DNA from 2 places in the Micromonospora sp. NPDC003197 genome. Region 2 is predicted to be linked to the other one. Evidence: riboswitches for the same ligand, from Rfam matches in the RefSeq annotation. Region 2 holds a riboswitch; the other holds the start of a gene.
What was found. Region 2 has a riboswitch for cobalamin ahead of ACWDV4_RS28570 (ribonucleoside-diphosphate reductase subunit alpha). Riboswitches for the same ligand answer to the same signal wherever they lie in the genome.
Positions count from the first base shown of each region.

Region 1: linked by a shared signal. The riboswitch ahead of ACWDV4_RS29355 (acyl-CoA thioesterase) and the one ahead of ACWDV4_RS28570 (ribonucleoside-diphosphate reductase subunit alpha) in region 2 are both predicted to bind cobalamin.

Region 1 is NZ_JBSFTE010000041.1:15,345-30,394, forward strand. It holds gene ACWDV4_RS29335 (hypothetical protein) at 1-138, opposite strand, end outside; gene ACWDV4_RS29340 (globin domain-containing protein) at 434-1,648, shown strand; gene ACWDV4_RS29345 (oxidoreductase) at 1,748-2,635, shown strand; gene ACWDV4_RS29350 (LysE family translocator) at 2,694-3,320, opposite strand; gene ACWDV4_RS29355 (acyl-CoA thioesterase) at 3,324-3,770, opposite strand; cobalamin riboswitch at 3,984-4,210, opposite strand; gene ACWDV4_RS29360 (DUF1996 domain-containing protein) at 4,243-5,250, opposite strand; gene ACWDV4_RS29365 (hypothetical protein) at 5,530-6,300, opposite strand; gene ACWDV4_RS29370 (hypothetical protein) at 6,567-8,075, opposite strand; gene ACWDV4_RS29375 (ArsR/SmtB family transcription factor) at 8,232-8,843, shown strand; gene ACWDV4_RS29380 (SRPBCC family protein) at 8,913-9,671, shown strand; gene ACWDV4_RS29385 (M14 family zinc carboxypeptidase) at 9,730-12,384, opposite strand; gene ACWDV4_RS29390 (YciE/YciF ferroxidase family protein) at 12,643-13,137, shown strand; gene rnhA (ribonuclease HI) at 13,172-13,738, opposite strand; gene ACWDV4_RS29400 (SWIM zinc finger family protein) at 13,842-15,050, shown strand, end outside.
Region 2 is NZ_JBSFTE010000038.1:5,692-20,741, reverse strand. It holds gene ACWDV4_RS28595 (dihydrolipoyl dehydrogenase family protein) at 1-592, shown strand, start outside; gene ACWDV4_RS28590 (SDR family NAD(P)-dependent oxidoreductase) at 675-1,655, opposite strand; gene ACWDV4_RS28585 (TetR/AcrR family transcriptional regulator) at 1,776-2,396, shown strand; gene ACWDV4_RS28580 (crotonase/enoyl-CoA hydratase family protein) at 2,380-3,126, opposite strand; gene ACWDV4_RS28575 (ribonucleotide-diphosphate reductase subunit beta) at 3,238-4,251, opposite strand; gene ACWDV4_RS28570 (ribonucleoside-diphosphate reductase subunit alpha) at 4,242-6,710, opposite strand; cobalamin riboswitch at 6,876-7,093, opposite strand; gene ACWDV4_RS28565 (Rieske 2Fe-2S domain-containing protein) at 7,345-8,196, shown strand; gene ACWDV4_RS28560 (LysM peptidoglycan-binding domain-containing protein) at 8,295-9,389, opposite strand; gene ACWDV4_RS28555 (hypothetical protein) at 9,402-9,872, opposite strand; gene ACWDV4_RS28550 (TadE/TadG family type IV pilus assembly protein) at 9,872-10,372, opposite strand; gene ACWDV4_RS28545 (TadE family protein) at 10,369-10,755, opposite strand; gene ACWDV4_RS28540 (hypothetical protein) at 10,796-11,002, opposite strand; gene ACWDV4_RS28535 (type II secretion system F family protein) at 11,135-11,998, opposite strand; gene ACWDV4_RS28530 (type II secretion system F family protein) at 11,998-12,906, opposite strand; gene ACWDV4_RS28525 (CpaF family protein) at 12,974-14,524, opposite strand; gene ACWDV4_RS28520 (ParA family protein) at 14,514-15,050, opposite strand, start outside.

The DNA of each region.
Region 1 (15,050 bases), on a different contig from region 2:
GTGGGTTCGGACAAGTTCCAACCAACCAGGCCAGCGCTGCTGGGCTGACGCCTCGTTCGTGATCAAGCCCGTCAGCACTGTCGCGGTGGAGAGGACGGCGGTAACTGCGATCGCCACCGCCATTCGGGTTGTCCTCATAATCGGCATCCCTAATCACCGTCACGTGGCCGGGTGATCGTGGTTTTCCTGGGCCAGCCCCACGTCGATCAGCTGACGGCCACCAGGTCTGACCGAGCGTATCGCCAATAATCGATGTTGACTGTCGGGGACATGGCGGCAGTGTTGTCGATCAGGTCGCCGAACCGGACCTCTGGGGGACCGCTGGTCGACTGCCGGACGACCTGCGGACCTGGGACTTCGGTCCCTAAAGAGGTGTTTTCTGCGCCTGTTTTATGAGGGTGGTCGTCCTGAAAAACCCACCGAGGAGAAACCCATGCTCACCGCGACTTCCGCAGCAATTGTCACCGCCACCCTGCCGCTGCTCAAGGCGCACGGCGAAGAGGTGACCGGCCACTTCTACCAGCGGATGTTCGCGGAGAACCCGGAACTGCTCAACCTGTTCAACCGTGGTAACCAGGCCACCGGGCAGCAACGCCAGGCACTGGCCGCCTCCGTGGTCGCGTACGCCGAACACCTGCTAGGCGATACCGGTGCACCGTGGAACGCGATCCTCGACCGCATCGCACACAAGCATGCCTCGCTCGGGATCACCCCGGCCCAGTACACGATCGTCGGTCGTAACCTGATCGCGTCGGTCGGCGAGGTGCTCGGCGAGGCGGTCACCCCGGAGATCGCCGCCGCGTGGGACGAGACCTACTGGCTGATGGCCTGCGAGCTGGTCGCCCGCGAGGCGCGGCTCTACCACACCGCCGGGGTTGGCCTCGACGTCGATGTCTGGCATTTGTGGCGGGTGACCGGGCGGACCGAGGAAACCGACGACGTCGTCTCCTTCAGCCTGGCCCCCGCCGACGGCACCGCGGCACCGTCCTTCACCCCCGGCCAGTACGTCTCCGTCGCGGTCGACCTTGGCGAGCACGATCAGCAGATCCGGCAGTACAGCCTCTCCGGTCGGCCCGGCGCGGCCGAGTGGCAGATCACCGTCAAGCGGGTACGCGCCACCGACGACGGTCCCGCCGGGGCGGTCTCGACCTTCCTGCACGAGCAGGTTTCGGTGGGGGACATGCTGCGACTCAGCCCCGCGTTCGGAGAGGTGAGCGCGGTCGCCGGGGATGGCCCTCTGGTGCTGGTCAGCGCCGGCATCGGCCTCACCCCCGCCATGTCAGCGCTGGAGTACGTCGCTGCGGCCACCCCGGACCGGGCGGTGCTTCTGGCCCACGCCGACCGGAGCGAGACCCACCATGCGCTGCGCCGGCACCTGCCCCGGCTGATGGAGCAGCTACCGAACCTACGGGTCAACCTCTGGTACGAGGATGTCGCCTCCGACTGCTGGTTGCCGACGGCACAGGTGAAGGCGGGCTGGATCGATCCGGACCTCATCCCGCTGGAGGCCGCCTCAGAGGTCGACGTGCACCTGTGTGGCCCGCTGCCGTTCATGACTCTGGTGCGCGGCAATCTGCTCACCCGTGGCGTATCCGTGGAGCGGATCGGCTACGAGGTGTTCGGCCCCGGGATGCTGCGCACCGCCTGACTGACTTTCCGGCCGCCTCCTATTTTATTTCGGAGGCTTGATTGGCTGCGCAGCCACCACCGACATGGACCCGTTGCCGGCACTGGCAGGCTGCGAGTCGTGACTATCGATATCAGCGCGGCCTCCGCAGGCACCTGGAAACTCGGGGACCGGACAGTCAACCGGATCGGATTCGGTGCGATGCGGTTGACCGCCCGGGCCGACGGGACTCCGATGGATCGCGACCGGGCGATCACGATCCTTCGGCGGGCAATAGAACTCGGCGTCAACCACATCGACACTGCCGCGTTCTATTTCTCGCCGTTGCGCTCTGCCAACGAGTTGATCAACCGAGCTTTGGCGCCGTATCCGGATGATCTGGTTATCGCCACGAAGGTCGGGCCTGGCCGGGATCCCTCAGGCGAATGGCTGCCGCTTGCCAGGCCCGACCAGTTGCGTGGGCAGGTCGAAGAGAACCTGCGCCAGCTCGGGCGGGATCACCTCGACGTAGTTAACCTGCGCGTCCACGGTCCCGAATCGATCGCCGAGCGGTTCGGCGCATTGGCCGAACTGCGCGACGCCGGGTTGATCCGCCACCTGGGCATCTCCAATGTCAGACCCGAGCACCTGGCCGAAGCCCAGGCCATCGCCCCAGTGGTCTGCGTTCAGAACGCGTACGGCATCGCCTACCGTCGGCAGAACGATGACCTCCTGTACACCTGTGGTGAACAGGGCATAGCGTTCGTACCGTTCTTTGCGGTCGCCGGTGCCGGCCGCGAAGCGGGCGCGAGTAGCACCGACCGGTCGGAGATACTCGCCATTGCGGGCGCCCACGGGGCGACAACGGCGCAGGTCCGGTTGGCGTGGACGTTGCAGCGCGGTCCGCACGTACTGGCGATTCCGGGTACCGGCGATCCGGAACATCTGGTCGCCAACGTGGCCGCTGGTTCGCTGCGCCTTTCGACTGAAGAGCTGACTCGCCTCGACTCTTTGTCGGCTGACCGGTAGGGCTGTCCGGTGCTGCCTGCCGGGCGGGGGTGGTGCCGACCCCGCCCGGCGTCATCGGTCACCCCAGGGCCAGTCGCAGCCCCAGACCGATGAAGGTGACCGCGCAGGCTTGCCCGATCCGGCGGGTCCAGCGGTCGGTGGTGAACCGACCGGCGAGGCGCCCGGCCAGCATTCCCAGTCCGATGTCGAGGGTCAACTGCACCAGCACGAACAGCACGCCGAGGGTGATCAGTTGTCCTGTGACGTTCCCGGCGGACGCGTCCACGAACTGGGGGAGGAACGCAACGCTGAACAGGATCATTTTCGGGTTGAGCAGGTTTGTTAGCAGCCCTCGGGTGAAGGCTCGGCCCAGCCCGGTATTGGGTCGATCGGCCAAGTCTGTGTGGGACTGCGGGTTCTGACGTAGCGCCAGTAGGCCAAGGACGACCAGGTACGCCGCGCCACCCCACTTGATCGCGGTGAACAGCATCGGTGAGGTGGTGATTACAGTGGCCAGCCCCAGTACGACGGCCAGGATGTGGATGGCCTCGCCGGCGGCGACCCCGACCGCAGCGACGACTCCGGCGCGGACGCCGTACCGGGCGGCGTTGGCCAGCACGAACATCATGTCCGGCCCAGGCGTGATCATAAGAAGGGTGATCGCGGCGAGGTAGCCGACCAGCACGCCGGTGGAGAGGGGACCCACGGCTCAGCCCTCGGTGGTGTGCTGTATGAGTGCCTGCCGTAGGGCCAGCCGGTGCTCACGTCGGATCCGGGCCTCCCGGTAGCGGCGACGGTCGTCGTCCGTCTCCGGCAACACAGCGGGGATGGCGCGTGGTTGACCTGCGTTGTCCACGGCGACCATGACCAGGTGCGCGGTGGCTACCGTGACAGCCGGTACCGCCCGGTCCCACCGGTCCGCAGTGACCCTGACGGCGACCTCCATCGAGCTACGACCGGCCCAGGTGATCCGCGCGTCAACGTGTACGACGTCGCCGACGCGCACCGCCCGCAGGAAGGCGGTCTCGTCGATGGCGGCGGTCACCGCCGGACCATCGGAGTGCCGGGCGGCCACGACTCCCGCGACGGAGTCGATGAGGTTCAGAATCCGGCCGCCATGGACGGTGCCCATCAGGTTGGTGTGGTGCTGGTCCATGATCTGCGACAGGGTCAGGTGTGAGGCCGAAGGCGGTCGGCCGTCGTCGGCGTCAGGCCGGGAAACGATGGTGGTGGTCACAGCAATAGTCCGTCCCTCGAGAACCGAACCGTCGATCCCCGGGAGACAGCGGCCTGCCACGTCGCGGCGTTGGCCAGCCACGGCGCGTCATCCGCCCGGCCCACCCGCGAAGCCGACGGCTGCGTACACGGGTTCGTGTACGCAGCGCGGGCAGGTCTTCGGACTCGCGGGCATCACATCGGAGACAGCCTCCGATGGCGTCCTACTGGCCGTCGCTTCCCAGACGTGATAGCGCCCAGTGCGTCTGACGGCGGTCGTTCCCGCTCACCGCTGCGGGGCAGTCCCGGATTCTCACCGGGTTCCCTCTTACGACGCCCGAGCAGCAAATTCCCGGGCGAACCAGCGCCGTGGACGAGCATAGCCGGCCGGCGGCGGGCAGGGATCGGATGCCTTACTGCTGGATCGGGTTGCCGTCGTTGCCGCAGATGTAGCCGGCGACGACGCAGTTGGTCACTCGGCGGGCGAGTTCGTCGACATCCCAGACGTTGAAAAAGTCGCCGTGGAAGGTGTAACCGGGGGCATCGGTGACATTGACCCCGTTACGGGTGCCGCCGAGGCTCAGCCCGCCGCCGTTGATCGGATAGGTGATCAGGAACTCCAGCCGAGGTACCGGGACCGGATGGCTGCTCGGGCAGTAGCCGCCCTGCCCACCGATGCCGAAGGCCATGTGGCTTTTGTGGTCGGCGCTGTCCAGGTTGATGCCGTCCCAGCAGGTCGGAAAGTCCAGATAGGTTTCCAGCTTCGAGTTGGCCGGGCAGGTCAGAAAGTCACGGCTGGACTGTGACTGGCCGACGCATGACCATCGGGCTGCCGGGTTCTGGTCGGGGTGGGTGGCCAGCGGGTTGCCCACCACGATCTTCAGACCCCGGGGGTACGGCTGGACCCGCGTCGGGTCGGTGATGCCCTGGTAGTAGACGGTGACGTGTTCCGGGGCCACCGGCACACCGTTCTTGTACAGGGTCGGCACCCAGTACGCGGACAGGTCGGCCACCGGGTTGCAGTTGGTGGTGCCGGCGCCTAGTGATTGCAGGGTGGAGTACGCGTTGGTTGTCTGGTTGCCGAAGAACTCGTGCATGTGAGAAGTGCCCGGCTGGCCGTAGCGCACGATCGGGTCGTCGGGGGAGCGGCCCTTACTGGCGCAGTCCGCCCGGAACTCCGAGCCGCGTAGCGGGGCTCGTTGCAGGGCGATGGCGGCCGCCTCCTGCTCCGGGCTGAGCGCGTACCCGTGATTGGTGTGTCCGCCGGAGACGGTGTTGGCACTGGCGGTCACTGCCTGCGCGCCGGCGGAGCTGTGGTTGACCAGGATTCCCGCGCCGAGCAACGTCACAAGCACCACGGCGATGGCGGCGGTACGACGTAGCTGGTCGGTGTTGTCGTGTTCTCCTCGTGTCGGCTGCACTCGTGCCTCCTTGCCCGCGCACCGAGAGGGGCCGGGTTGCTGGGTGTGACGGGGCAGTGAGAGCGCTCTCACAATCATTGATAACTTTATGCAACAGCCTTGTCAATGTGACCGTCAGTTCGGTTCACCAGCCGTGGTAACTGCCAGGGTGTGTCCTGCGGATCATGAGTGTGGATCATTGTGCTGATCGTGGATCAGTGATCAACAGGACTGCCGTAACCGGTCGGGTCGCGTTCTGTGGGCCCGACCCGACCGGTTTTTGTAATCCGCAGGACACCTCTAGTACTGCATGACGCAGTAGACGACGACCGGATCGGTGAACCGGTACCAGCGGTTCCATTTGTAGTCGCGCGTGCACCCCCTGTCGTTGGAGGCGCCAGGGACGATGTCGATGATGTGAACGGTGCCCTTTGCCTTGCAGGCCGCCCCCACGATCCAGCCGCTACCCTTCGGGAACTTGTAACAGTAGAAGCGCACCAGATGTCGTTCCAGGCACAATCGATATCCATCCTCGGTGAGGTATCCGGATTTCGGATTGGCGCAGTTGTTTTGCTCGTAGTCCACTGAGACCACCCGGTAGGTGCCACGGCTACCGTTGCAGTTACCGATTCCCTGGAAGTCGCCCTGCTCGCTGACAACGATGCACTGCCCAATTTTCGCCGGTGGTGGCGGCGGTGCCTGGGTTGTGGGGAGCCTGTTCGGTGGGTCCGTGTCCTCGTCGTCGGAGGGTGCCGGGTAACCAGTCCTGCGGGGAGTGGGGGAGGGCCACAGGTCGGTATCGCCGGTTGCTTGATTCTGCTGATCTTCTCGGTTGTTGAAGAAGAACACCGCAGCCACCGCGATCCCGCAGGTGCCGAGTAGGCAAAGCGCCAGCACCCCGGCGATCACGCCGACGATGAGGGGGCCATTGCGTTTCGGAGGCATCGGCGGTGGCGGGATGCCAGGCGCTGGTGGAGGGAAGCTGGGATATTCAGGCATCGGGATCGTGCCCTGGTCCGGCGGAGTCGCACCCGGTGGCTGGGGCATGCTCGGCGGCGGCGGGATCGTCACTCGCCGAGTCTCACATAGGCCGACCGCAGTCCGCCAATTCGATGTCCGATTTAGACTTCATGTGGTTCCGGTTTCTGCCACGATGTTGCTCTTCGCATCACCGCTATGTTGTCTGCCGGGCAAGAGGACACGATTCCGCGGCCTTGTCGAGGGCGTGTGAGCGGCGCTGGGCTGTCGTTACTACGACGAGGACGGCTAGGGCGACGAGGACTTGCTGCCTGGTGATCGTGGACTAATCGAGCCTTGCGCGTCGCCTGTTGGAGCGCCTATGTCGGTTCTGTCGGTGGGGATGGTTCGACCGGTTGTCCGACCCGATGGGCGAAGATGAGACCGGCCGACACGGCAGCCAGCCCCAAGAGCAGGGCGCCCATGTAGTTGGTCCACCCCCGGGCCCAGGCGATGTAGGGTGCCCACCAGCCGAGGGCGACGATCACGCTGATCATGAGGACGTTGAATAGCCTCCGACGCCCCACGACCCGCCACGGTGAGGTGGCGAGTAGGCCAATGGCGGCGATCAAGGCGAAGCACAATCCGGCGGCCACCATGACTACTGCGACCGCCGCCATAGGGCTCCCGTCCCAGGGGCGCAGCCCGCAGATGACCGCCACTGCGCCGCCCAGGCCAAACATGATGATGAGTCTGGTCCGCCCGGCTCGGCGAGCTAACCGCCAACCCGACGCGGCCACCACCAGCAGAGCTACCAGAATCGCGATGATGGTCTCGGGAATGAGTACGGAGGGCCGCGCGTCCAGCGGAGCAGAATCCCCTCCGTGTGCGGAGGTTCGCGTCCAACTCCCAGCGGTATCGCGTAGAGCGATGCCATCCCGGCCGTTCGCCACCAACACGACATGACCGCCGGGCACCGGGTGCACGGCCAGGGCATAGGACGACAGGTAGGTGTCGATGTCGTTGAGCTCCGGGTAGGAGCGCGCGAGGTAGCCACGCCGACTGTCCGGGATCTCCCAGCTCACCGACCATGTCGTACCGCCGTCGGTGCTCTCCTCGACGCGTAGGTGTCCCCGTACGATGCGGTAGCAGTGTGCGGGCTCGGACGGCACGCAGGAGCGCTCTGCTGTCGTGGTGAGCGCGGGCAGCTCCTGTTCGAAATCCGCTTCCTCCGTGTCTGTCATCGACCGCCAGCTCTGACCGTCCGTGCTCACCGTCCAGATTTCCGGGCTCCGGTCCTGGAGATATGCGTTTGCCTGACCAATGACGAGCAGGTTCCGCCAGGACGTCGCCGCCACGACGTCCGGGTAGTACGGAGCGCTGGTAGCCACTACCGCGAGGGCGGCGGTAGGCAGCACGACGAGCACGCCGACGCGGCTCGGCGTGCGTTTCGTAGCTGACCGTTGGGTCACCCGCGTCCACGCCCACGCGGCAACCCCGAGCGCGGGAAGCGCGATGAGGTCGGTGTGATCGGCCAGGATGATCGACGGTCCGCTGAACACGCTCCAGCTCGTGGATGCGATTGCCGCACCGACTGTTGTCGACTTGGCTGCGGTGAAGCCCGCTCCGGTGACTAGCAGCGCGCCGCAGGCCACCGGTGTGCCAGTCAATCGCGGGGCGACCGCCGATACGAGCGCGCCGAGCAGTGGCGGCGCGACGAGCAGGCCGGCGAAGTCGCTGAGTTTTCCGGTCACCAGCCCCGGATAGGCCGACTTGAGCAGGTGGTCGTTGACCACGAGTAGGACGATTCCGAGCACGGTCACCGGATGGGTGAGCCAGGCGAGCATCGCACCTGTCGTACGGCGGTCGTGGTCGGCATCCATGGTCATCACCGTTCCAGTCGGGGGTAACGATGAGGGCTCGGGCATGTTGCGGATGGCCGGCGGCGAGGTTGTGCGCAGATCGGCTAGCTCGAGGCCCAGATCCGGCACGCCGACAATATTTTTTGTCTTGACTATAAAACTTGTCGGTGAAAGAGTGGCGGCATGTACGACATCGCAGTGATCGAGGACCCGTCGGCGGCGGAGGCGTCACTCGACCCAACGCGGGCCCGGTTGCTCGCCGCGCTCGCCGAACCGGCCTCGGCGACGATGCTCGCGGCCCAGGTTGGCCTTGCCCGGCAGAAGGTCAACTACCACCTTCGGGCGCTGGAGCAGCACGGCCTGATCGAGCTGGTCGAGGAGCGCCGCAAAGGAAACGTCACTGAGCGCGTCATGCAGGCCACCGCCGCGTCCTACGTGATCTCACCGGCCGCACTCGCCGCCGTAGGCCCGGATCCGGCTCAGGCCCCGGACCGGCTCTCCGCGCGATGGCTCCTGGCGATCGCCGCCCGACTCGTCCAGGACGTGGGTGCGCTGATCAGCGGCGCGGACCGAGTCAAGAAGCGGGTGGCGACCTTCGCCCTTGACGCCGACATCCGCTTCGCCTCGGCCAGCGACCGGGCGGCCTTCGCCGAGGAGTTGGCCGCCACCGTCACCCGCCTGGTCGGCAAGTACCACGACGAACAGGCCCCTGAGGGGCGTACACACCGGATGGTGATCGCCCTGCATCCGAGTGCGAGCCCACCGAATCGCACGCCCGATTCCGAGAAGTCCTGACCGGGCCGTCGGCCTAGCTCCATCCGATTGACCGCATCGGCCAGCCCACCGACACAGAGAGGTGCCACCATGGGACACCCGTTTGAACTCGGCAAGGAAATCGAACTGTCCGCCACCCCGGAGGAGGTCTGGTCTGCGATCGCCACCGGACCGGGAATCGACTCCTGGTTCATGGGACGCAGCGAGGTCGAACCGCGCGAAGGTGGACGGCACCGGTTCACCATGGCCGGCGAGGTCGAGGACGCGACAGTGACGGCCTGGGAGCCGGGGAAGCGGTACGCGCAGCAGACCGAACCGGGACCGGACGGCACCTTCATGGCCATCGAATACCTGATCGAAGGCCGCGACCACGGCAGCACGGTGCTGCGAATGGTGCACAGCGGCGTGCTCGGCGACAACTGGGAGACCGAGTACGAGGCCCTGCGTACCGGCTGGGACATGTACCTCGGGACGTTGGCGGCATACTTGGCACACTTCACTGGTCGTACCGGCACCCCGGTCACCGCGTTTCGACCCGGGGCGGGCGACCCGGACCAGGTGTGGGCGGCGGTGACCAGCGCGTTCGGGCTTACCGGCCCCACCGTCGCGGGTGAACCTGCCCGGCTCGAGCTGCCTGGACTGCCACCGGCCGACGGGGTCGTGGACCTGGTGGGGCTGCCGACCTACTTCGGTGTACGGACCACCGACGCCCTCTACCGGTTCATCCACTCCGGTACGGACCGCGGCAACGCCCTGGTCGTCGGGCACCACATCTTCGCCACCGATTCCGACCCGGCCGACACACAGCAGGCCTGGCAGGACTGGCTGACCCGCCTGCCAATCGGCTGACCCGCCGACCGCTCTCGCCGTGGCGGTGGCGGAGTTGGCCACCGCCACGGCGAGATGGTCAGTTGAACCGTGGTGCGTCCGTCGGCTGTGCCGGACCGTGGTAGATGGAGTTGTAGAGCACCGGGAAGGCGGCACGTGGCCAGCTCCGGAAGGTGAGTTCGGCACCGGCGATGGTCACGTGGCCCTGTCCGACGTCGAACGACACGACATTGGCCTGGCCAGCGAGGGCCTGCTGGCCATGGGCGTACCCGCTGGCCAACAGCTCACCCTGGGTCGGATAGCTGGCCGCCACCCGGGCCACGGTGTCAGTGACCTGATAGGCGGAGTTGTTGTAGAACCACACCGGCCACTGCGCCGGCATGCCCCACGCCGCCGGGACGCTCGGGTCGAAGGCGTTGCGCACCAGCGCCCCGGGCACGTTGAACTGGTCCCGGTTGGTCGGTACGACGTTGCGGACCGGCAGGTCGAGCAACTCCCGCGCGGTGTCCGCGCCGTCGCCGATGGCGACCAGGTTGCCACCGCCCTGGACGAACGCCCGCAGTTGGGCCCAGCCCGCCTCACCGACGCCCCGCGCCCAGGCGAACTCCTGCGGATGACGGGCCGGGTCGATTCCGGTGACGATCCGCTGCTTGGTGATGCCGTCGGCGATGACGATCGTGTCGTATTGGGAGGCGAGGCCAGCACCGGCGTAGTCGTCCGCGCTGACGACCCGGTAGTTGATGCCGTACTGGTCGAACATCCACATCAGCCAGCCGCCCGGCATGTTGTTCGCACCCCGGATCAGGCCAACCCGGGTGTTCGGCTTGAGCTGGAAGCCTCTCACCCGAGGGGTGCTGTCCGTGGCGAAGACCGGTACGCCGGTCTCGGCGGAGACTCGGGCCAGCACCGTACGGGCCTGGCTGCTCGGCGGGACGATTACGGTGCCGGCCGCGAAGTCTCGGCCGGACGCGGCGAACGTGCCCTCCGATCGGAACACCGGGACGTTGGCGGATTGGAGGGCGGCGAGCATCTTGCCGACCGCGTACGAGTGGGGCGAGACGAGGTAGGCGCCACTGGCCTTCGGTGCGGCCGGCATCCGTACCGGGGCCGGGTCGATCCGGCTGACCCGCTCCAGCCGGGCGGTGAACGGATCCGCGACGGCGTCCACGGCGACGCCGAGCAGCAGCGCCAGATTGTCGGTGGTCTCGCTGTACGGCATGATCAGCGGGCAGTTGGCGCACTTGCGGGCGTTCTGTGGGTACGCCTCGATCTTCAACAGTTGGTCGACCCACCGGCCCAGCGGCTGCTGAGTGCGGATGACGTACGAGCCGGCCTCGTAGTGCCGGTTGCCTGCGGTGAACGCCCTGGTTGCCCGATCGATCTCGACCTCGCCGAATTCCAGGATGTCGAGCAGTTCGAAGGTGGCGTACGGGTCGCGTTGCCCGGTCGGGACAACGTAGGCGTACGGGCCGCCGGTCCAGGTGAGGCTGTTGCGGGCGACCTGGTAGAGGTTGTTGTAGAGCCAACTCTGGGCGTTGTCGGCGACTGTCTTCAGACCTGTGTAGTAGCTGGTCTTGGCATAGTCGACCATTTGCTCCAGCGTCCACGTGTCGCTGTCGTACGGTGCGACGTTGCGCATGGTCCGGTCCTGCGCGCCGAGCGGCTTACCGTCCGGACTCTTGACCGGGTACGCCAGGTCCCGGGCGCTGGCGATCTCGTGTAGGAACAGTGACGTGCCCCGGTAGGAGGAGTAGCCGGCGACGTCGGCGTTCCAGAAGATGCCGTACGCGTCGTCGTGCTGGACGCCCGTCTTGCCCTCGGCGATCAGGGCCCGGCCGACCTGAGCACCGAGGGAGTTAGCCGACTCGATGGTGATCGGGTCGATGTCCCGGCTGAGCGGCTCGTCGTAGGTGGGTAGCCAGATCCGGGGACTGCCGGTGCCGGCCTGATGTCCGGCGTGGAACACGACCGGTCGGTACCTCTTCTCCAGGTTGGTGCGGATCCGGGTCTCCGGCTGGGTGAACATGAACCAGTCCCGGTTGTTGTCGTGGCCGACGTACTTCTGGTAGAGGTCCGGGTAGACCCGGTTGAGGTCGGTACCGGCCGTCTTGTTGAAGTAGTCGACGACCCGGTGCTGACCGTCGGGATTGCCGGACGGGATCACCATGACGACGAGATTGTCCAGCACGTTACGGGTGTAGTCGGAGTCTTCGGTGGCGAACCGGTGCACGAGGTCGACGACCGCCTGCGTGTTGGAGACCTCGGTGGAGTGCAGGGTGGCTTCCAGCATGTACACCGGCACGCTCTGCGCGGCCAATGCTCGGGCCTGTTCGGGGGTGAGCCCCCGTGGGTCGGACAGCCGGCGGTTCATCTCGACGATCCGGTCGAGTTTGCGCAGGTTACCCGGGGAGCTGAGGAAGAGCACCGGATACTCGTTGCCATCCGTGGTGGTGCCGGCGACCTGGTAGGTGACGCGGTCGGAGTCGCGGTCGATGAGGCGGAGATAGTCTTTGATCTTTGTGAATCCGGCGAGCTGGCCGGTGGTTCCCATTTTGAAGCCGAAGTAGCGTTCCGGCGTCGGGATGTTGCGGGCCTGGGTTTGTGCTGCCGGGGTCCACTCCTGCGCGGTCCGCGTTGTTGCCGGTGATTCTGTCGTCGTCGTCAGTGGCACCAGTAGGAGGCCCGCGGTGGCAAGTACGGCGAGCGCCCGCCTACCTGTGGTTGTGACTCGCATCAGTTCTCCGATCGTGCTCGGGTCCCTCGTGTCGAGTTGTCGCCTGATCCGCTGGTCGATCTCGTCGCCAGGTGGGCACAACCTGACGCATCGATTGACATATGTCAAGATCCAGGCTTGTGAGTCTGATCCCTGCCGTCGCCCGAGGATGGATTCAAATTCGAAATCCTGGGTAGCCGACGACCTCAACAAAGGCGCTGACTCGACCAGGGCACCTGAACCGGTCAGGGCGTCGAGAAGCGGGCGGGGGACCGAAGGATGGGACTGAATACCGCAGAGGGCCTGTTCTTCTACGAACTGGGCATACTTCGCGACGCCGAGCAGGCCGGCGGGAAGATGCTCGGTTGGATAGCCGGCCACATCCAACACGGTGACCTGCAGCAGGCGTTGCGTGAGGAAGAGCAGGCGAGTGAACGACAGTCCGAGAACATCGTGGCCTGCCTCCGCGTTCTCGGGGCCGCGCCCCTGGAGACCCCGTCCTCCACGGTCGAAGGCATCCGGCAACGGCTGGAGCAGTTCCTCGGTCTGCGACCCGCACCCGAGGTGGTGGACCTGTTCGCGGTCGGCACCGCCATCCGGTTCATGTACTTCGCGATCAGCAGCTATCAGAGCATGATCGACTGGACCTCGGTGATGGGCGAGACCGAGTGCGTGCGGAATCTACAGACCAACCTCGCGCAGAAGGAACAGGGTGTGCAGACTCTCGAACGGTTCAGCCATCAGCTGACCCGGGAGGTGCTCACCCCTGCCTAACTGACCCGGGAGGTGCTCACCCCTGCCTAGCTGGTCAGCCTTGCGTAGCTGATCCGAGCGATCGGTTCGGCGTATCGGCGGTCACTGGCGGCCGACCGCTGCGGCGAGCTGCCGGCAGGGCAGTTGGCTGCGACCCGCCAGCCGCCACACACGCCTCCCGCAGTCCCTTGGCCGCGAGCTGGTCGGCGCGCTCGTTCTCCGGATGTCCCGCGTGCCCCTTGACCCAGTGCCAACGCACCTCGTGGCGGCCGGTCGCCGCATCCAGGCGCTGCCACAGGTCGGCGTTCTTGACCGGCTGCCGGGCGGCGGTCTGCCAGCCGTTGGCCTTCCAGCGAGGAATCCACTTCGTGATGCCGTCCCGCACGTATGTGCTGTCGGTGTGCATCCGTACCACCACCGGCCGGGTCAGGCTCTCCAACCCCCGGATCGCGGCCATCAGCTCCATCCGGTTGTTGGTGGTGTCGCCCGCCTCACCACCGCAGATCTCCTTCTCCGTACTGCCGTAGCGCAGCACCGCACCCCATCCGCCGGGGCCCGGATTGCCGCTGCACGCGCCATCGGTGTAGATGTCCACGGCGCGCTGGTTCTCGTGGTCGGTCACGACGGCACGATACCGGGCCGGACCGCTGCACATCGTGCACAGTCCACCCGGGCGGAGCGCCGGGTCGACAGGGCGTCGTACCCCGGAGGTAGCTTCCCGGGCCATGGCAGCGGTTGCTTCGTACTCCTATCTCGGCTCGTCGAGCCTCGCGCCCGACGGCGGGCGACTGACCCTACAGACCTCGGGCGGCCCGACCACACACCCGAGATTCTTCACTGGTTTCGTCACTGCGCCCGAGGCGGCGGCCGTCGGCCTGCTCGCGGTCGCGGAGGTGGCGCGTACCCGCTATTACCAGCCGATCAACCCGGCGAGCCTGGACCCGGTGGTGACCGGCAGCCGGGACCGGCTGCGGTTCGAGTCGTTCTCCGGATGCTGCGGCGTCTACGCCCGACTCGATGTGCTGCCTGCCGGGCTCGACGGAGACGTCGTCGCGCACGGCACCACCAACGTCGACGTCAACCCACCCCTGCGGCAGGCGCTGGCCCGGATCGGCGGGGGAGACCCACTGCACCTCGCGGTCGGCCCCGACGATCTCACCGTGACCACCTTCGACGGTCCGATCGTCGAGCGTAAGGTGCCCCTGCCCGCGCGCTGGCTGCGTGGGTTCGCCGAGGCCCAGGTGATCACCTCCAGCTTCGACCTGCGGGCCCAGATCAACGGGTCCGACGCCATGGCGTTCCTCCGTCGACTACCGGCTGGCAACGACCGGTCGGTGCTCTGGGCGATACCGGCCGGACGCGCTCTACGGCTGACCTCCCGACCGCTGCCCGGGGCGGTCTGTCTGCCAGGTGCCGGAAGACTGTCGGCCCTCCGCCCGTTTCTGCGCTTCGCCACCAGTTTGCGGATCTACGGCCCACCGGTGGGGGCGGGCAACAGCCCGGTGTCGAGCACCTGGGAGTTGACCACCCCCGCACTACGGTTGTCGGTGACGCTGTCGCCCGAGCCGCATCGGGGCTTCTCCGGCGAGGGAGCGGTGCTGTCCGCGCTCGCCTCCGACGAGGCCGCCGACGACGCCGATCTGGTCAGTGCCCTGCTCTCCTGGGATCCCACGATCGACCTGGCGGCCCTGGCTGACGTGTCCGGGTTGGACATCGCCCGGGTACGGGCCGCGTTGACCCAGCTCGGCACCGCCGGTCGGGTCGGCTACGACGTGGCCGAGGCCGGCTACTTCCATCGCACCCTGCCCTACGACGCGGGCACGGTCGAGCGGATGAACCCCCGGCTCCGCGCGGCGCGGGCGTTGGTCGCGGACCATGCCGTCACGTTGGCCGGTGACCTGGCGACGGTACGCGGCGACAACGGCAGCTACCAG
Region 2 (15,050 bases):
GGAGACCGTCGGGCTGGACCCGAACGATCGGTTCCTGACCGTCGACGACCGGATGCGGGCCGGTGCCGGGGTGTGGGCGGTGGGCGATGTGACCGGGCATGGAGCGTTCACCCACGTGGCGATGTACCAAGCGGGCATCGCGATCCGGGACATTCTTGCCGAGGCGGGACAGGCCGCTGCCAGTAGTGAACCGGCCCCGGCCGGTCCGCCCGCCGGCGCGGGACCCCGAGCCGACTACCGCGCGCTGCCCCGGGTGACCTTCACCGATCCGGAGATCGGCGCGGTCGGGTTGACCGAACAGCAGGCCCGGGACCAGGGCCTGAACGTACAGGTGGGAATGGCGCAAATGCCCAGCTCGGCACGGGGCTGGATTCACAAGGTGGGCAACGAGGGGTTCATCAAGCTGGTCGCCGACGCCGAACGGGACGTGCTGGTCGGGGCGACCTCGGCTGGCCCGGCCGGTGGTGAGGTGCTCGGTGCGCTGGTGGTGGCGGTGCACGGTCGGGTGCCGGTATCGACCCTGCGGCACATGATGTACGCGTACCCGACCTTCCACCGGGCCATTGAGGACGCCCTGCGCAACCTGGGTTAGGTGCTTTGGGTGCTGGGTGCTGGGTGTTAGGAAGGGGCCCTTCCTATACAGAAAGCGATAAGAAGGGGCCCTTCCTAACAGGTCAGTCTTGCGCGTCCAGCATCGCGTTGATCATCTGTTGCAGCTGCTCTCGACCACCCGTGCCGAGTGCGCCGCCAAGTGCGACGGACAGCTTCTCGAACTGATCTTCGCGGGGCAGGTCTGCCAGGGCGTGCGCGAGTTCGTCGACCGTCCAGAGCGTGTCCTCCTTGGACACCTGGGCGCCCCGGGACCAGCCATGGTTCACGACCACCGAGCCGCCCCGGACGGAGAGCACCTGGCCGGTCATCGGGCACTCGGCGGTCGCGAGGTAGGCCACGACCGGGGCGCTGGTGACGGGGTGCAGCGGGTCGAACCTGCCCGACTCCGGGACACTGTCCATCCCCGGCACGCCACGGGTCAGCCGGGTACGGGCCATGGACGGCGAGACACAGTTGACCCGGATGTCGTACCGGGCGAGTTCGAGGGCGTTGACCACCGTCATCGCCGCGATGCCGGCGTTGGCCGCGGCATAGTTCGTCTGGTTGGGCAGCGGATTGAGCAGGCCGGATCCGGAGGCGGTGTTGATGATGGCCCGGTCGGTGCGGACGCCCGCCGCGAACCGGCTACGCCAGTAGCGGGCGGCAAAGTGGCTGACGGCGAAGGTGCCCTTCAGCTTTACCGCGATGACGTCGTCGAACTCTTGCTCGGTCATGTTGACCATTGCCCGGTCGCCCTTGACGGTCGCGTTGTTGACCACGATGTGTAGGTCGCCGAAGGCCGCCAGGGCCGTTTCCACCATTCGCTCGGCACCGGTCCAACTGCTGACGCTGTCGGTGTTGGCCACCGCCTGACCACCGGCAGCGACGATCTCGGCAACGACAGTGGCGGCCACCCCGGGATCACCGCCGGTGCCGTCGGCGGCGACGCCCGGGTCGTTGACGACGACTCGGGCCCCCTCGGCGGCGAAGAAAAGTGCCTCCTCCCGGCCGATCCCACGACCAGCGCCCGTGATCAGGGCGACGCGTCCGTCCAGGCTTCCCATTGGTCCGACTCCCGTCCTCAGCTTCAGCTGCACTCAGCCCTAGGTGCACTCAGCTTTAAGTGCACTCAGTGCATTGATTCACTCAATATACATATTCCTGAGGTGTAGTAAAGTGTCGGCATGATCGATGAGCCCGGCCGGCGGGAACGCAAGAAGCAGCGGACGCGTCAAGCGCTGATCGATGCGGCAGTCGAGCTCTTCGAGCGCAAGGGCTACGAGGAGACCACCGTGGCCGAGATCGCGGCGGCGGCGGACCTGTCGACCCGTACCTTCTTCCTGCACTTCCCCACCAAGGAGGACGTGCTTCTGGTCAACGCCCAGACCCGGTTCGACCTCGCGCTGCGGATCATCTCCGCGCCACTGGCCGGCGAGACCGGCACCGAGCTGCTGGCCCGGGCCATGCAGGAGATGATCACCAACAGCTGGAACACGGACCTGCCCAGCGGACTGGCAGCGCTCCGGGCACGGCTGCTCACCTCGGTGCCGGAGCTGCGGGCGCGACTCCTGCACCACCTGCACACCGGACAGGAAGAGATGGCCGATGCCCTGCACCGGACGTACCCGGAGCAACTCGACCGGGTCGATGCCGCAGCCCTGGTGGGGGCCGCGCTGGGAGCAGTGAACGCCGCAGCGCTCACCAGCATCCGGCAGGGGGACACGGCCGAGACCGTACGGGCCGCGATGCGGCGCGCCGTCGACCTTGCCGTACGTGGCTTCGAGGTCGCTAACCCCGGGACCTAACCTGCTTCAGGTCGACACCCTCGGTCGGGTACACGGCCAGCGACGCCATCCCGTAGGCGAACTCCGTCACCATCGCCTCGGCCTCGGGTAGCCCGGCACCAGCCAGCACCGCCAACCGGTCGTTACGCAGGCAGGTCTGCGGCAGCCGGGCGATCTCCGCCGCCAGCTGCTCGGCCGCCACCCGCGCGCCGCCCGGCGGGGCGAGGCGGTTGACCAACCCCATCTCGTACGCCTCGACGGCCGGCACCGCCCGCCCCGTCAGAATCAGGTCCATCGCCCGGCTCTGGCCGATCAGCCTCGGCAGCCGTACCGTGCCACCATCGATCAGCGGCACCCCGAGGCGGCGACAGAACACGCCCAGCGTCGCATCAGACTCGGCGACCCGCAGGTCGCACCAGAGTGCCAACTCCAGGCCACCCGCGACGGCGTACCCGGAGATGGCCGCGATCACCGGTTTGCTCAACCGCAGCCGGGTCGGACCCATCGGCCCGTCGCCCTCCGGTTCGACCCGGTTACCGCGCGGCGCACCGATGGCCGTCAGGTCGGCGCCCGAGCAGAACGTGCCACCGGCACCCCACAGGACGGCGACAGCGGCCTGCGGGTCGGCATCAAAGGCTCGGAAGGCGTCGGCGAGCGCTCGGGCGGTGGCCCCGTCGACCGAGTTACGGGACTCCGGCCGGTCCAGGATCACCGTCGTCACCGGACCGTCGCGCTCTACCCGAATGCCCACCGCATCAGGATGCCCGCCCGCCGGGTCGGCGTACAGCCTCCTGGCGGCAGGGTGTGTGCGCATCCTGTGCTGCTCCAACAGCAAGAGATGCGCACACACCGGCTGGTCCAGTCAGAACGCCTCGTCCAAGGCGACCGAACCGGAGACCGCCACCTGGTACGCCGACACCCGCCGCTCGAAGAAGTTCGTCAACTCCTGGACGTCCTGCAACTCCATGAACGGGAACGGGTTCTCCGCGCCGTACCGGGGAGCCAGGCCGAGTCGGGCGAGCCGGGCGTCGGCGACGTACTCCAGATAGCGCCGCATGTCGGCGGTGTTCATGCCGGGCAGCCCGTCCCCGCACAGATCGCGGGCGAAGGCCAGTTCGGCGGCGACCGCCTCCTCGATCATGCGGGTGACGTCGGCGGTCAGCTCGTCGTCGAACAGGTCCGGCTCCTCCCGGCGTACCGTGTCGACGACGGCGAAGGCGAACTCCATGTGCATCGACTCGTCGCGGAACACCCAGTTGGTGCCGGTGGCCAGCCCGGGGAGCAGACCGCGCGAGCGCAGCCAGTAGACGTACGCGAAGGCACCGTAGAAGAACAGCCCCTCAACGCAGGCGGCGAAGCAGATCAGGTTGAGCAGGAACGCCCGCCGGTCGGCCCGGGTCTCCAACCGGTGCAGCGAGTTGATCGAGTCGATCCACTTGAAGCAGAACGCCGCCTTGTCGCGGATCGACGGGATGTGCTCGACTGCGGCGAACGCCTTGGCCCGTTCGTCGTGGTCGGGTAGGTAGGTGTCCAGCAGGGTCAAATAGAACTGGACGTGTACCGCCTCCTCGAACAGTTGCCGGGAGAGGTAGAGCCGCGCCTCCGGCGCGTTGACGTGCTGGTAGAGGTTGAGCACCAGGTTGTTGGCGACGATCGAGTCACCGGTGGCGAAGAACGCCACCAGCCGGTGCACCAGGTGGCGTTCCTGGTCCGACAGTTTCGCCAGATCGGGTACGTCAGAGGCCAGATCGACCTCCTCCACCGTCCAGGTGTTCCGGATCGCGGCCCGGAACCGTTCGTAGAAGTCCGGGTATCGCATTGGCCGCAGGGTCAAATCCATGCCGGGGTCGAGCAACATCTGACTGGTCACTGGCATGCCTCGCAGATCTCCGGGTTCTCCAGGGAACAGGCCACCGCATCGTCCGCTGCGGCTGCCCCGGTCGCGTCAACGGCTGGCCCGGTGGCGTCGGTGGCGTCGGTGGCTGAGGTGTTAGGAAGGGCCCCTTCCAAGGCAGAAAGCGATAACAAGGGGCCCTTCCTAACGGTTGTCTGGGCGATCCGCGTTGCCGGCCTTGAACGCAGGTAGTACGTCGTCTTCAGCCCGGCCCGCCACGCGTAGGCGTACATGGAGGAGAGCTTGCCGATGGTCGGGGCGGCCTGGAACAGGTTCAATGACTGCGACTGATCGATGTACGGCGTGCGCGCGGCAGCCAGGTCGATCAGTGCCTTCTGGGGTAGCTCCCAGGCGGTCCGGTAGAGCGTCTTCAACTCCTCCGGCAGGTCCAGCGACTGCACCGAACCGTCAGCCGACTTGATCGCGTCCCGGGTCGCCGGAGTCCACCGGCCCAGCCGCTTCAGGTCAGCCACCAGATGCCGGTTGACCTGGAGGAACTCGCCGGACAGCGTCTCTCGTTTGAAGACGTTGGAGACCAGCGGCTCGACGCATTCGGAGCAGCCGGCGATCGAGGCGATGGTGGCGGTCGGTGCGATCGCCACCAGCAGCGAGTTACGCAGGCCGTGCCTGGCGACCTTCTCCCGTACCGCCGCCCAGGCCTCCGGCCGGGTCGGCGAGGCGGTCGGGTAGTGGTCCAGGTGCAGCACCCCGCCAGCGGCCCGGGTCTGCCCGTACGCCGGGTGGGCGCCCCGCTCGGCGGCGAGCGTGGCCGAGGTGTCGTACGCGGCCAGGGCGATCTCCTCGGCGATCCGGGTGGAGAGCGCGAGCGCCTCGGGCGAGTCGAACGGTAGCCGCAGCGCGGCGAAGACGTCGGCCAGTCCCATCACACCGAGTCCGATCGGTCGCCACCGTCGGTGTGCGGCGGCAGCCTGCTCGGTCGGAAAGTAGTTCCGATCGATCGCCCGGTCGAGGGCGGCCACCGCGACCCGGACCGTGTCAGCCAGCGCGGCGAAATCGACCGTACCGTCCACCACGTGCGCGGCCAGGTTGATCGAGCCGAGGGTGCAGACAGCGGTCTCCCCGTCGCTGGTCACCTCCAGGATCTCGGTGCACAGGTTCGACAGGTGTACCACGCCGCCACCGTTGCCGACCTGGTTGCAGGTCCGGTTCGCAGCGTCCTTGAAAGTCATCCAGCCGTTGCCGGTCTGCGCCAGGGTACGCATCATCCGGGCGTACAGGCTCCGAGCCGGCAGGGTCTTCACAGCCTTGCCCGCGACCTCCGCCGCCCGGTAGGCCGTGTCGAACTCGTCGCCCCAAAGGTCGACCAGCTCAGGTACGCCCTTCGGGTCGAACAGCGACCAGTCCGCGTCCGCCTCCACCCGGCGCATGAACTCGTCCGGGATCCAGTTGGCCAGGTTCAGGTTGTGCGTACGCCGGGCCTCGTCGCCGGTGTTGTCCCGCAGCTCCAGGAACTCTTCGATGTCGGCGTGCCAGGTGTCCAGATAGACGCAGGCCGCGCCTTTACGGCGGCCGCCCTGGTTGACCGCCGCGACGCTGGCGTCCAGGGTGCGCAGCCACGGCACGATGCCGTGCGAGTAGCCGTTGGTGCCCCGGATCAGCGAGCCGCGCGAGCGCACCCGGGACCAGGAGATGCCGATGCCGCCGGCGTACTTGGACAGCTTTGCCACCTGCGTGTAGCGCTCGTAGATCGAATCCAGCTCGTCCCTGGGCGAGTCGACCAGAAAGCAGGAGGAGAGCTGTTGGTGCTGGGTGCCGGCGTTGAACAGCGTCGGCGAGCTGGGCAGATAGGCCAGTCGGGCGAGCAGACGGTAGAGGTCAGCGGCCTGCTCGACCGTCTCGGCCAGACCGGTCGCGACCCGGAGGAAGAAGTGCTGCGGGGTCTCCAGCACGCTGCGGGTCTCCGGGTGCCGCAGCAGGTAGCGGTCGTAGACCGTACGCAGGCCAAAGAACTCGAAGTTGTCATCGGCGTCGACCGGAGCGTCAGCGGAGGTCGAGCCGACGCGGCCAGCATCGTCGGGGTCCACCAGGGCGTCGAGGGCGGCGGCGTGCGCGGTGACGAAGCCGGCGAAGTCCGGGTCGAGCAACCCCAACCGGTACGCCGTGGCGACCGACTCGCTGAAGCTGCGTACGCCCTGGTCGGCGACCTCCTGACGGACCCGGTCGGCGAGTAGTCGGGCGGCCAGTTTCGCGTACTGCGGTTCTTCGGCGATCAGCCCGGCGGCGGCCGAGATGGCGAGCTGGGTCAGTTCGTCGTGGTCCGCGTCGGCGGTTCGGCCGGACCGGACGATGTCCAGCACTCGATCGACGTTGGTGTCGGGCAGATCGTGCCGGTGCCGTTCGATGACGCTGCGCAGTCGCTGCTCCGGCTGCTGGTCGGTGGCCTCCGCTGTTGACGGATCGATGATGGCGGGTGCCGTCATGTGCTCTCCTCGGTCATTTGGGCCGGACCGGAGGCTCGCGGAAGGACACGTCGCACGCCGCAGCGCCGCCGGTCGGTGAGCCGGCGGTGCCCGTACGTTTCGACGGCCCTCCCACGAGGCCCCGAGGTGCTACGCACGCCGAACTGGCTGTCGGCGCGCACTGCTGGCAGGTCTTCGGACTCGCGGGCAGGGCGCGTTGCCGCGCTTGCCTACTGGCCGTCGCTTCCCAGACTCCGGCTGGCCCGTACGGCCGGATGGCTTCCGGCCGGACACCGTGGTCCAGTGCTGTTGACGGCGGTCGTTCCCGCTCACCGCTGCGGGGCAGTCCCGGATTCACACCGGGTTCCCTCTTCGGCGGCGACATCTGGCTGGATGCCGTCGCCTGGCCGCCCGGCCATGGTGGGCACGGGCGAACCAGCAATGGACTTATCCTAGATGTAGTGGCTGTGGGTTCGTCAACGCACCAGATGGTGTGGCGTGTCGCGGCTGATGGGTGTGGATCCCGGCCATCGTGCCGAGGTTAGGAAGGGGCCCTTCCTATGCAGAAAGCGATAAGAAGGGGCCCTTCCTTAAAAGGGGCTGCTGGTTTGCCGATGGCTCGACCGGGAAGTCGTTCAGCGTGCGGACGATGATGGTGCGATCGATGATGACGAAACTGGAGCGGGCGTCGGGGCTGGACCGGGTCGGCGACCGGCTTCAGAGTGGCGTCTTCGCCGTACTGCGTGGCCAGCGGGTCCGGGACTTCCTGCACGGGGTGTGGCTCGGCCACCCACTGCACCCAGCACTGGTGCAGCTGCCGGTCGGCGCCTGGGTCAGCGGGGCGATCCTGGACCTGGTGCCGGGCCAACGCCGGGCCGCGACCGTACTCGTGGCGGTGGGGACCGCCAGTGCGCTGCCGGCCGCGTTGGCCGGGGCGAACGACTGGGCTTCGCTCTCCCGCGAGCAGCGCCGGGTTGGCCTGGTGCACGCGATGGCCAACACCGTCGGAATCGCCCTGTACGCCGGATCGCTGGCCGCGCGACTGAGCGGACGGCACAACGTCGGTCGACTGCTCGGGTTCTCCGGCTTGGCGGCGGCCAGTGGTGGGGCATACCTGGGTGGGCACCTGGCCTACAAGCAGGCCGCCGGAGTCAACCAGGGTGTGCAGGAACTACACCGGATCGAGGACGGGTGGCATCCGGTCGCGGAGGTGGCAACCCTGCCCGAGTCCACATTGCTGACCCGACAGATCGAGGACGTGCCGGTGGTGGTCTTCCGGGACGGTGACGAGATCACGGTGATGTTGGAACGGTGCGCGCACCAGAGTGGGCCGCTGGGCGAGGGGCGACTCACCCGCGTCGACGGTCGTACCTGCGTGGTCTGTCCCTGGCACGGAAGCACCTTCATGCTCAACGGTGGCGAGGTCGTACGCGGCCCGGCCAGCACCGATCAGCAGGTGTTGCCCACTCGGGTGGTCGGCGGGATGCTGCAGACCCGACTGCCCTGACCCGGCTGCCCTGACCCGGGTGGTAGCCGACGCGGACAGCCGGACCGAGGGTTCAGTTCCGCTGGCTGGTAGCCGATTCGGGCAGACCGGTCGACGGCTCAGTCTCGTCGGTGCCGGCCGATCACGACAGCCCGGGTCGCCGCGGCCCGGGTCGCTGCCGACCGCCGGTCGGCCGGCCGTCGGCGCAGTCCGAGCACCGCACCGATCTGTGCGCCGACGATGCTGGCCACCGTGAGCACCGCTGACACCGCCAAAGGCCGGTTGAGTTGATTCACCTCCCCGGGCCGGGCGGCACCCACAGCCAGGGTGGCCTCCCCTGGCTCCTGCCGAACCGGGGTCACCTCAGCCGAGGGGGTGTTTCGCGCTGGACCCGGCGTTTCCCGCGCTCCCACTGGCGGTACGGCAGGCCGGGTGCCGGGTGGTGGCGGTACGGCGACCAGGCCGGTGGCGTGGACTCGTACCCCCCGATCGGCCGCGTCCGCCGGCATCCGGAGGAGCTGACCTGGCCGGATCCGGTTCGGATCGCGGATCTTGTTGAGTTTGGCGAGTTCCCGGTATCGGTCGAAGTCGCCGAGGTACCGGTCGGAGATGTAGCCGAGATAGTCGTCCTTCTCCACTCGGTAGACCGGCTCCGAGTGCGGTACGGGCGATGTCAGGGCGGTCCGGTGCACTGTCCCGGCGGGCGATGCCAAAGACAGGCGATGCGCTGTCCCGGTGGGCGGCACCGACATCGAGTCAGGGATCGCTGGAGCAGCGGCGATCGCCACCGCAGTGGCGGGTGTGGCGGCGGCAGCTGCCGGAGTCGCCACCGCGATCAGCGCGATCGACCCGACCAGCGCGGACGCCACCCGCTGCTGTCGGCTCAAGCCAGGCAACCGGGGGGCCGGCTTGCGACGGATCCGGGCCGGCAGCTCCACCAGTACGGAGAGCGCGAAGCTGGCCCATCCCGCCCAGCCGACGATCGCCAGCGCCCGCAGGAAGAGCTGCCCGTCGTCCCGGCTGGTCAACGTGGCGGTGATCTCGTCGACGCCGGGCAGGTGGTCGGGGAGTGGGTTGCCGGCGAACATGGCCAGCGCGAGCGGTGCACCGACCAACAGTCCTAGTAGGACGACCAGCGCGGCGAACCCGGTGACGATCTGCCCGGTTCGGCGGGCCACGGTTGGTCGTACGGCTGACACGTATGTGGTGGGCATCAGCTTTCCTCCCTACGGGTCGGTCCGCAGGTGGGCGGTGGCCTCGCCACGGACCAGGATCTTGTCCTTGAAACCGAAGAGGTCCAGCAGGTAGGTGTCGTACTCCACGTCGACGGTGACGGTGAGTTGCTGCCCGCTGTCGAAGCGGACGGTCCAGTCGCGTACGCCCGCCACGCCGGCCAGGTAGTTGCGGATGGCGGCGCGCGCCTGCTCCTGGTCGATAACCTTCGGGCGGCCGTCGACCGCTGCGGCTCGATCGATGGCCTGGCCACCGGTCCGGGCCGCCTCGGCGGCCAGGTTGTCGGCCCGCTGCATCGATCGCAGCTGTCCGGTGCCGTCGAAGGCCAGGCCGATGATCACCAGTACGCCGGTGAGCGCGACTGCCAGGAACAGGCTGACCCGCCCCGCATCCCGGTGCTCGCCCAGACCGCTCCGGCTACCCGAGCCGGGCGTCTCGATGGTGCGCCACAGTCGACCAGACATCAGCCGCTCCGGCTTCGATAACGGTCCAATGGGGAGACGAAGGTGGCCTTGACCAGCTTATCGCTGGGCATTCCTGGCAGGATCGACATCCGCAGGTTCTGGAAGGACACCCGGCAGGAGACCGTCACCGAGACCGACGCGTCCTGCCCGACGGGGCTGCGAAACGCCGCGTCGAAGGTGGCGGGCCGGCCGGCGACCGTACCGGCGAAGTCGAGGCGGGGCGAGTTCGCGCAGGAGAGCCCTTCCCAGTCGAGCCGCTCGCGGGCCGCTACCCGGGCTGCTTCCCGGGCCGATCCGGCGGTACGGGAGATCGAGGCGGCTCGGGCGGCGTCGTGCGCGGCCACCTCGATCGCCTCGTACGCCAGCGCGGTCCGGCCACTCACCCCGGCGACCACGACCAGCGCCAGGAAGGCCGGGATGAGGACGGCCACCTCCACCGAGACCGAACCCCGGGTGCCAGGTCGCGAGTGGTTGCCGGTTCGGGTCATTCCGGCTGTCATGGTGGTGGCTCCGGGGTGACCCGTTCCACGGTGCCGCTGGCGGTCTCGCTGACCGCCGGCAGCGGAATCAGCGGCACGATCCGCAACGGCTGGCCGGTCACGGTTGCGCTCACCCGTTCCGCGCCCGGCTGGACGGTGACCTTCGCGCCGGGCAACCAGTCACCGGCCCGCCGGATGAACTCCTCGGCCCGTTGCTGTCCGACACCGTCGGGGGCCCGGTAGGCGCGTTGGGCGCTCACTGCCTCCTGAGCTGCGTTGAGCGCGGTGGCCCGAGCCAGGAACCAGGCGGCGGCCTGGATGGAGGCGAAGAGCAGCACCAGGATGGCGGGGAGTACGACGGCCAACTCGACCGGGTTCGCGCCCCGGTCCCGGTCCAGGTGCACTTCCCGTCTCTGGCTTGCCCGGGTGCGGTGCCGCACGGGTCTACTTCACGTCGCCCGGAGTGGGGATCTTGTCCAGCCAGCCCTTTGCGGCGGCCAGGGCGCCGGCGGTCACCACGGTGGCTACGACCACCAGTCCCATGATGATCACAGCGGTCGGCACCGGGCTGTCACCCCGTTCGCCGTCGCGGCGCAGCTCGGCGAGGCGTACGGCGAGGAATGTGTGCAGGTAGGCGGCGATGAGGGTCATGTCTTGCTCCTTTCCGGAGGGCGGCGTTTCGGTGGAGCGGCGTTGCGGTAAGGCGGCGTTTCGGTGGAGCGGCGTTGCGGTGGAGCGGCGTTGCGGTGGAGCGGGGTTGCGACCTGCATGTGGGGCGGCGGATCAGATGCGGGACATGAACGGATAGATGACGAAGCCGACCAGAACGAAGACGAGCAGGGCACCCGGAATGTCCAGGCGGCTGGTGACCGCCTCGGCCCGGGCCAGGTTGTCGGTACGGATCTGGTCGCGCAGCGAGTCAGCCCGGCTGCGCAACGTCTCGTGCACCTGGGCACCTTCCGTGCCGGACGACTGCATGATCGAACCGACGTCACCCAGCTCCGGTACGCCGATCTTCTCGGCGAGTTCCCGCAACTCGTCCCAGGGCGAGTGCATCTGGAGCTGGGCCATTCGGAGCGCCTCGCGGATCCGTTCGAAGACCCAGCCGTCGCAGACACTGGCCGCCCGTTCCAACGCCTGCACCGGCCCGTGTGCCGCCGACAGTTGCAGGGCGACCAGGTCGAGATAGGCGCAGACGGCCTGGCTGAATTCGCGTCGGGCCTTCTCCGCCTGCACGAGCACCGAGCGGTGTGCCAGTACGACCGCGGTGAACGCCATCCCCAACCCGACGACGGTGGGAACGACGATCGGTGGCCGTACCCCGAGCAGGAAGAGCGCCACCGTCGACAGGGCCGGCATCGCCAGGCCGAGCATTGCGGAGAGCAGCAGCGAGAGGGCGTACTGCTCCGGGGTACGGCCGATCAGGGCCAGTTGCCGGTGCGGCGGGCGTAGCGCTCGGGTCAGGCCGGTGAGCCAGTCCAGGCCACCACCGGCAGCGGATCGGGCCGTCCCGGCCGGCTGGTGTAGTCGCCGCAGCGCCGGCCCGAGCGCCGGGGTGGCCGGCAGCGCCTCCCGAACCAGCAGGAACAGGCCGAGGCCGACGATCGCGCCACCGACGACCCCGATGGTCAACTGCCAGTTGAGGATCATGCGAGCACCTCGTCCGGGTCGGGTGGGGCGAGGAACCGGGCCGGTCGGGGCGGCAGGCTCATCGCCCGTACCCAGGCCAACAGTCCGGCGAAGCACCCGCCGAGGAACACCATCACGATCTGCCCGGCGGGGGTGCCGTACGGGCGCATGTAGTCCGGGTTGATCAGCCCGTACGCCAGGATCAGCAGGGTCATCCCGGTGAGGAAACGCACCGCGAACCGGGGCTGGGTACGTTTCGCCTCCACCTCGCGCCGGGTGGCGACCTCGGCCGCCGCCGCCGACGCGATCGACCCGAGTACGTCGCCCAGCCGCTCGCCCCGATCGGTCAGGTGCAGGATCAGCGCCGCCACCACCTGGTCGCAGACCGGGTCACCGATCTCGTCGGCGAAGGCGAGCAGGGCGGCCCGACCCAGCCAGCCGGCCTGCAATCGGGCGGCGAGTAGTCGTACCTCGTCTTCGATCTCCTCCGGTGCGGTGGCCACCGTGTTGATGACGGCCTGCTGTAGCCCCTGCCCGGTGCCGGACACGTCCTTGAGTCGACGCGTCCATTCGCCCACCGCCTCGATCCGGGCGATGGCCCGCTGCTCGGCCCGCCCCACCGAGAACAACCACGGCGTACCGGGCACCGCGACGGCGACCAGCAGCCCGACCACCGGCAGTCCGCTGAGCAGGAACGCCAGCGCGCCGGCCAGTAGGGCGGTGACCAGCAGCGACCGATGCCGGCGCTGCTCGCGGGCACCGCTGCCCGACCCGGACAACAGCCGCCGGAGGAACTGGCCGCCGGACGACGGTGGCCGTGCGGGGCGGCTGGTGCCGACCAGCGCCACCACGGCGAGGACCAGCCCAGCGACGCTGGCCGCCCCGGACAGGACCGCGATCAGCTCGATACCGGCCGGCAGGTTCATCCGCCCACCCCGCTCCGGTCGACGGCGGTCCGGACGCCCCGGGCCTCGGAGCCGACGCCCGGCGCGCTCATACCCGCCGCCGTAGCTGGCTGTGCCGGGGACGCCGCCAGGCCCCGGTGCCGGCCTCGATGTAGCGGGACAGCACGCGCGGGTCGTAACCGACCCGCATGAGCTGCTCGCGGATCCGCTCGGGCAGATGCCGGGGTACGGCGCGACCGTCCACCCCCGGCCCGAACACCGTGGTCGTGGTGATCCGGTTGTTGTCCCCCGCCCCGATCACCTCTTCGATGTGCGAGACGAAGCGGTACTTCCGGCCGCCGATCGCGGTCTCGTCCTCGACGGTGACGTAGACGATCAGGTCCAGCGCGTTGCCGGCCATCCGGCGGGCCTGCTCGACGGTCATCTCCCGACCGTGCGACAGTGCCAACTCGACGATCCGTTCCCCAACTCCGCCCGGGGTACGGGCGTGGATGGTGCACATCGAGCCCCGGCTGGTGGTCATCGCCTGCAACATCGGGACAATCTCCCGGGAGCGGACCTCACCGACGATGATCCGCAGTACGCCCATGCGCAGCGCCACCGGAATCAGGTCGGCGATGGTGACCTCACCGGCCGGCCGCCCGTCCAAGCCCCGTTCGCCGTGGCCCTCGCGGGATTCGAAGCTCATCACCGCCCGGTGCCGGAGTCGTTGCCGGGCCGGCAGCAGTTCCCGGCTCTCCTCCAACAGCACGTACGGCTCGTCGGCGGGAATCTCGTCCATCAGGGCGCGGATGACCGTGGTCTTGCCGGCCCCGGCCAGCCCGGCGACCATGATGTTGAGCCCGGCCGCCATCGCCGCCCGCAGGAAGTCCCGGACCAGCACGTCGACCATCTCGTCCAGGTCGGGCCGGCCGCCGGCAAGTTCGTCCAGGGTCACGTCCAGCGTGTTGTGCTTACGGATCACCGCGTACGGCCGGCGGCTGACCAGGTAGACCGCGGCGAGCCGGCTACCGTCGGGCAGTTGCAGGTCCAGCGTCGGCTTCGAGGTGGAGAGGGAACGTTCGGTGGCCCCGGCCCGCCGGGCGGCGGCCTGGAGAATCTCCACCATCTCCTCGTCGCTGTCGGCGATCGGCTCACCCCAGTCGACCCCGCCGCCGTGCCGGGTGATGCGGACCAGGTCGCAGCCGAGGATGTGCACCTCCTCGATCGAGTCGTCGACCAGCAGGCTCTGCAACCGGCCCAACCCGACCAGCTCGGCGGTGACCTGGTCGAGCAGGGCCCGCTCCTCGGTGGCGGGCATCGGGGTACCGGCGCGGCGGGTCGCGTCGGCGTACTCGGCCACCACCACCGCCGCGAGCCGGGTCCGCTCGGCGTCCTCCTCGTCGGTGGTGAACTCCCGTCCCCGCTGCCACAGGGTGAGTCGTTCGCTGAGTTCGCGGCGCAACTCCCGGACCACCGCGAAGTCGACCCGGGGCCGGGGCGGTGGCGGGGACGGGGGGACGCCGCCCGGCGGGACCGCGGCCAGCGGGGTGACGGCTGGTGGATGCGGTTGGTGCCCGTTGACCGGCAACGGTGGAACGGTCGAGGTGGCGCCGTTGGTGCGTACCCGGGGGTCGTGCTGGACCGGCTCAAACCGCATCTGGCACCTCCTGGCCGGCGGACCAGGTGAGCCGGGCCCGGCGTCGGTCGAGCAGCGTTCGGATCGGCACCTCCAGCGCGCCGGCCGCGCGCATCAGCGGCCGTCCGGCGCGGACGGTGCCGCCGTGGCTGAGCACCTTCGCGGTACGGGCGTCGTGCGGCAGTTGGGCGATCACCGGTAGTTGCAGTGCCCGGCTCACCTCGATACGGCTGTGCCCGGAGCCGACCAGCAGCAGCCGCAGCGAGCCGGGCGGCACCCGGTGCTCGGCGAAGTCCCGTTGGATGGCCCGAACCGTCGCTCGGGCGCTGGACAGGTCGGGCAGGTGGGCCGCGGTGACGACCAGTACGACCGCAGCGGCGCGCAGGATCGGCCAGGGTGGGCCGACCGCCTGCAACCGACCACAGTCGGCGATCACGTCGTAGCCGGGGCGGCCCCGCTCCAATTCGGTGAAGACGTCGGCGAAGCGTTGCCACAGCGGGTTGACGCTGCCGGCCTGCGCCGGGTCGATCACCCCGGGCAGCAGCAG